2 regions of the Streptococcus urinalis 2285-97 genome follow, and region 1 is predicted to be linked to the other one. Evidence: predicted binding sites of a transcription regulator. Region 1 holds the regulator's gene; the other holds the start of a gene.
What was found. The regulator NrdR, encoded in region 1, represses ribonucleotide reductase genes. The targets are predictions, from matches to a motif close to ACACNATATATNGTGT.
Positions count from the first base shown of each region.

Region 2: the regulator NrdR is predicted to act here: its motif matches at 1,952-1,967, upstream of nrdH (glutaredoxin-like protein NrdH).

Region 1 covers NZ_AEUZ02000001.1:279,208-282,641, reverse strand. Annotated here, with positions in the region: gene dnaI (primosomal protein DnaI) at 1-594, opposite strand, end outside; gene STRUR_RS01380 (DnaD domain protein) at 595-1,764, opposite strand; gene nrdR (transcriptional regulator NrdR) at 1,751-2,242, opposite strand; gene STRUR_RS01370 (HAMP domain-containing sensor histidine kinase) at 2,364-3,434, opposite strand, start outside.
Region 2 covers NZ_AEUZ02000001.1:642,951-646,384, forward strand. Annotated here, with positions in the region: gene nrdE (class 1b ribonucleoside-diphosphate reductase subunit alpha) at 1-1,589, opposite strand, end outside; gene nrdH (glutaredoxin-like protein NrdH) at 1,657-1,881, opposite strand; gene STRUR_RS03240 (phosphocarrier protein HPr) at 2,224-2,487, shown strand; gene ptsP (phosphoenolpyruvate--protein phosphotransferase) at 2,492-3,434, shown strand, end outside.

The DNA.
Region 1 (3,434 bases):
AATAGCATTTTTAACATCTATCACAAAACTTGGAAAATGTAATAGAGTCGTTGAAATACCTTTTTTCTCTGATAATTCATGTGCCATAGCAGCCATCAAAAATGATTTGCCAATGCCCATATCGCCGTAAATGTAAAGACCTTTTGTGGTCTTTGGATAATCTACTACAAAATCGATTAGTCTATCAAAAACAGCTTCTCTTCTTTCATCATTTAAGTCGATATCTTCAAACGAAATTGATTTATAAGATTTGGGAAGACTAACAAGATTGATCCGATTTTCAATCGCTTTTTTAGCTTGTGCTTCTTTCAAAGCTTTTGTCTCAAGGTAAGTCACATCTGCATAGCCTTCATTCATGGCCAAGATAGGTTGGTAGCCTTTGGCAATGTAAGAAGAAGATCCTTCTTTCCACTTTTGACGTTCACTCAAAAATTGATTAAACTTTGACAAACTAAGCTCAATTTCTTCAGTTGTTAGATGATGAGACGTAATGAAATCAGAGACTTCTTTATCAGCTAAAATGGCCTCGATAATATCTTGGCGTTTTCCTTGATTATGTGACATTCGCGAAATCGTTTCTCCAATTTTTTTCATCTAATCACCACCTTTCTTAAGTCCTTGTAGACGTTCTAATGAACGACGTCGTTTTTCTTCTAATCTATTTTTGGTATCAGAACTAGTCTGATTTTCATAATTAGCATTGCTCCACGTAGGGACACTTGTTGTCTTCTTACTTGATTGTTTTGACGTTTGTTTTCTTTCTGAAAAAGCTCTTAATTTCAAGACAGCTTCCTCTGCTGTTGTTACATTTTGATAGGAAAAATCATTAGCCATTTTCATCAGATAAGTCTTTTGAAGATTTGCAGAATGTGTTTTATTAATAGTATATAAAACCATCACATTGATAACTTCATCTAAGAAATTCATCTTTGCAAGTTCAACCAAAAGGTCTTTTTCAGTTTTTGTTACTTTTGCTTTTCTTGCTAATTTAATTTTTTCAAGAAAATCAAAACTAGTAGACTGTTTAGCTTCTGAAATGACGATGCGTTCGGCAGAGGTGAATTCTGATGAATCACTTGTTTCTTTTCCAACTAATAATTTTGTTGATAGCCTGTTAACAGCAATTTTATAATTAATAGCTGTTTCTTTTGCTATTTGATAGATATCAAACCAAGTTAGTCCAAATTTTTCAGAAATATTATACAAAGACACAACGTCATTAGTTTCATCTTCAAAACTCAGACCATCTCTCACCATTAAGCGTTTGAAGCTATCAAGATCAAATTGAATTTTTGATTCTATCTTAGGTGTTTGTGACAGTTTTAAATCTCCAAATACATCTGAAAAACGTTTTGAGATATCTCGCGCATTAGCTGGAATCTTGATATCCAATTCTTTTAAGGCAATTTCTCCGATTTTTTGCTCAAGTAGACGTCTATACACAGCATTATTTAAGAAAATTTCATTGCCTAATGTTGGATTCAACTTGATAAGATAAGAATCCTGCGTCTGATATAAAACCATTAAATCCAATGCAGTCAATAAGACTAGCGCTTCTTCAAAACGTCTCATTCCAAACTGGAGATGGTTTAAAACTTCACTAAATTTATGTTTTCGTGTTCCGTCATCGAAAAAGGTAACGAAGTATTGGTATACAGAACTAGCATCATTTCCTAATATGGGAAAATAGAGTTGCATAAAGCTTCGACTATCATAGGGAACGCGATTGTGTTGCAGGTAAGAAAATTCATCAATTGGTTTCATCTGTTACTCTTCTCTTCTTACTGTGAACACGACTAGTGATTTGTTGGAGTAATTCCTCAATCTCATCGACGTCTTTAAAACTTTTATAAACACTAGCAAATCGAACATAGGTAATTTCATCTAAGTCTGCTAACTCATCCATTACCATGTTGCCAATGGTAACACTAGAAACTTCGTTTTCATATTCACTACGTACTTTTTGTTCAATACGTGAAATCAATTTTTCAATATCATCACTTGAAACAGGACGTTTTTGCGCACTCTGAATAACACCATTTAAAATCTTATCTCTTGAAAATTGCTCTCTCGTTCCATCTTTTTTGACAACTAAAAGTGGTAAATCTTCTATTCTTTCAAATGTTGTAAATCGTGCGTGGCATTTTTCACATTCACGGCGGCGTCTGATTGTATTACCATCTTCTGCTTGACGACTATCAACAACACTCGACTTATTATAATTACATTTTGGACAACGCATACAGACACCCCAATTCTATCAAATCTTATTAGTATCTTATTTTATCACATTTCTGACAATAACAAAAGTTACTAAAATCATCATAGACAAGTTTAAATAAAAAATAAGAAGCTAGGAAAACCTAACTTTTTGAGGTGTCATCATCAAAATCAGATATGAGCTTGTCATCTTCTTTATCGAGGGGGATGAGCAGTCTAAATTCTGATCCACTTCCAACTTCACTGAATACCTTTAAATCAATATGATATGCTGTCACAATTTGTTTTAAAAGTGAAAGACCAATGCCTAGACCCGCTTGTGTGCTTTCTCGGCTTCTTGATTTATCAGTACAGTAAAAACGTTCAAAGATATGATTGATATCTTCTTGAGAAATGCCTTCTCCATGATCAATCACACTAACTTTTGCAAAATTCTGATCCCATCTTGATAACTCAACCGTAATGCGTTTGTCTTCATTTGAATATTTTACTGCATTATCAATCAGAATGAGGATGGCTTGTTCAAAATGATTTTTATATATTTTAGCAAAAAGACTTTCTGGAACTTTATTGTTAAAAGTAAAGGTAAAGTCTTCTCTAATAACTTCAAAATTCCCAATAACCGTTTCAATAGATTCGTGGAGTTCAGAGACATCATTTTGATGTGCTTCGAAACTTCCTTGTACGCGAATCATGTCTAACATATCATTAATCATAATTGACATGCGATTGGCTTCATGAGCAGTTGCTGCTAAACTTTCATCTAATATTTCAGGCTCGTTTTTGCCCCAACGTTGTAATAAACCAATATGCCCTTTAATGACAGCAACAGGTGTTCGCAGTTCATGACTAACGTCACTAACAAAGCAAGATTGTAATTTTGTAAAATCCTCAATTCTTTCTAACATTTTATCAAAAATAGTAGATAAATCTTCTATTTCATCTCCAGTCTTGATGTTAGAACGTAAACTTAATTTATCAGGATTTGCAATAATTTGTTTCATTAAGGCATGAAGATCATTGAAGGGTTTTAAAAACTGTCGTGTTGCAATTGATATAATAATTAAGGCTAAACCAGTTGCAAATATTTCAATACAAAGTAATAAGATGAGTAGTCGATCTCTACCAAAATAATATGGATTCAAATCATGAAAAACTTGGATATAACCTATCAATTTACCCGTTTTTTGAGAATAAACCTTCTGAGTTATAGA
Region 2 (3,434 bases), 360 kb from region 1:
TTATCAAAGTAAGTTCCATCTGCGTATTTTGATTTTTCAAAACCTACAAATGTTTCATGTCGTTCACGTGCAATTTGATTTGATTCAACAAGTGTCCAATAATTCATTAACATGAAATAAATATTGGTGAATTCAATAGATTCTGGACTTCCATAGTGAATGTGGTTTGTAGCAAGATAAGAGTGTAGTCCCATCGCACCCAAACCAAAGGTATGTGCTTGTTTGTTGCCATTTTTAATGGTTGGAACGGCTTCAATTTGTGATGAGTCTGTTACAAATGTTAAAGCGCGTGTCATGGTTTTAATTGATTTTCCAAAATCTGGAGAAGTCATCATATTAAGAACATTTGTTGAGCCAAGGTTACATGAGATATCAGTACCCATTTCAAGGTATTCTTGAGCATCATTAATTAAACTTGGTTTTTGAACTTGAAGGATTTCAGAACAAAGGTTACTCATGATAATTTTACCATCAACTGGATTAGCACGGTTTGCCGTATCAATATTGATGATATAAGGATAACCTGATTCTTGTTGTAATTTTGAAATTTCAGTTTCTAAATCACGAGCTTTAATTTTTGTTTTTGTAATTTTTGGATTTGCAACTAATTCGTCATATTTTTCAGTAATGTCAATATAGTTGAATGGGACACCATATTCTTTTTCCACATTATATGGACTAAAGAGATACATGTCTTCGTTATTACGTGCTAATTCGTAAAATTTATCCGGTACAGTAATACCAAGTGAAAGTGTTTTAACACGTACTTTTTCATCGGCATTTTCTTTTTTAGTAGAAAGAAAAGCAATAATATCAGGATGGAAGACATTTAGATATACAACCCCAGCACCTTGACGTTGTCCAAGCTGATTAGAATATGAAAAACTATCTTCAAATAATTTCATTACAGGAACAACACCAGATGCAGCACCAGCAAATCCCTTGATAGGAGCGCCAGCTTCACGTAAATTTGAAAGTGTGATTCCAACACCTCCGCCGATACGAGACAATTGGAGAGCTGAATTGATTGAACGACCAATAGAGTTCATATCATCAGTAACTTGAATTAAAAAGCAAGATACCAATTCACCACGACGGCTACGACCAGCATTTAAAAATGAAGGAGTTGCAGGTTGATAACGTTGGTGAATCATTTCCATTGCTAGATCTTCAGCTAAACTTTCGTTACCGTCTGCAAAGTAGAGTGCATTGAACATCACTCTATCTTCAATACTTTCTAAATAGTAATCCCCATCATTAGTTTTGAGAGCATATTGTTGATAAAATTTATATGCTGCCATGAAAGAATTAAATGTAAAATCTTCACCCTTTAGTAGTTGTGCAAGACTTTCAATAAATTCTGGTGTGTATTTTTTTATAAATTCAGATTCAATATAGTCATTTTCAACTAAAAAATTAACTTTTTCAGTAATAGATGAAAATACTTTTGTATTTGGCTCTACATTTTCTTTGAAGAAAGCAGCTAATGCTTCTTTGTCTTTATGTAGAGGAATTTGCCCATTAACTGGACGATTTATTTCATTATTAAGGCGAAAATAAGAAACTTCACCTAGATTTTTAAGACTCATGTTTTCTTCTTCCTTTATTTATTAGCATCCCCACATGCTTGTTAGAAAGGGATATAGTCGTTTTATATTAGATGATTTCTTTTAGTTTAGCTGGTTTAAAGCCAGAAAATACGATATCACCAGCTTCAATAACTGGTGCAGAACTAAATCCTAAACTTTTTACATAGTCAATTTTTTCTGGGTGTTGATCAATATTGATTTCTTCAAATTCAGCACCATTTTGTTCTAAAAATTTCTTTGTCATTTTACATTGCATACAGTTATTCTTTGAAAATACAACAATATTTGCCATTTTTTTATCTCCTTTGTTATTTAAACATGATAATAGAATAACGGAATTTAAATTAAAAATCAAGATGAAAATACTATATCTTGTGTGAAAAGATTTTCACAAACCCTAAATATTGTGTTGAAGCTTGATTTTCTTAGAAAAATCAGTCAATGAGTAATTTGAAGTTTTAAATCTTTTCTTTTTGAGAAAATAAAAATGAAAATAAAGACGAAATATACAGAAGTTTTTTTCACGAAAAAGATTTAATCTTGAAAATAGATAAGCAATATGCTATAATTTGTTCTTGTAAGGGTTACCATGTCGGTTTCCTAATAATACACATTTTAAAAGGAGAATCCTAATATGGCTTCAAAAGATTTTCACATTGTAGCAGAAACTGGTATCCACGCTCGTCCAGCTACATTACTTGTTCAAACAGCTAGCAAATTTGCTTCAGATATTACTCTTGATTACAAAGGTAAAGCAGTTAACCTTAAATCAATCATGGGTGTTATGAGTCTTGGTGTTGGTCAAGGTGCTGATGTTACAATTTCAGCTGAAGGTGCTGATGCTGACGATGCTATTGCAGCTATCGAAGAAACAATGACTAAAGAAGGATTGGCATAATATTATGACAGAAATGCTTAAAGGAATTGCAGCTTCTGATGGTGTTGCTGTTGCTAAAGCATATCTACTCGTTCAACCGGATTTGTCATTTGAGACTGTAACAGTCGAAGATACAAATGCAGAAGAAGCTCGCCTTGATGTTGCATTACAAGCTTCACAAGACGAGCTTTCTGTTATCCGTGCTAAAGCAGTAGAAAGCTTAGGCAAAGAAGCAGCGGCAGTATTTGATGCTCATTTAATGGTTCTCTCTGATCCTGAAATGATCAGCCAAATTAAAGAAACAATCAGAGCAAAACAAATCAATGCAGAAGCTGGACTAAAAGAAGTTACTGACATGTTTATCACTATCTTTGAAGGTATGGAAGATAATCCATACATGCAAGAACGTGCTGCAGATATCAAAGATGTTGCTAAGCGTGTATTAGCACATTTATTAGGTGTTAAGCTTCCGAATCCTGCAACAATTGACGAAGAATCAATCGTAATTGCACATGATTTAACGCCTTCAGATACCGCACAATTGAATAAACAATTTGTTAAAGCTTTTGTGACAAATATCGGAGGACGTACAAGTCATTCAGCTATTATGGCGCGTACTTTAGAAATTGCAGCTGTTTTGGGAACAAATGATGTTACCAGTCGTGTCAAAGATGGTGATTTAATCGCTGTTAATGGTATTACAGGTGAAGTAATTATCAACCCATCTAATGAACAAATTGCAGCATACCAAGAAGCTGGTCAAGCTTATGCAAAACAAAAAGCGGAATGGGCTCTTCTTAAAGATTCAAAAACAGTTACAGCTGATGGCAAACACTTTGAATTGGCTGCCAACATTGGTACGCCTAAAGACGTTGAAGGTGTAAACGACAATGGTGCAGAAGCTGTTGGACTCTACCGTACTGAGTTCCTTTACATGGATTCTCAAGATTTTCCAACTGAAGATGAGC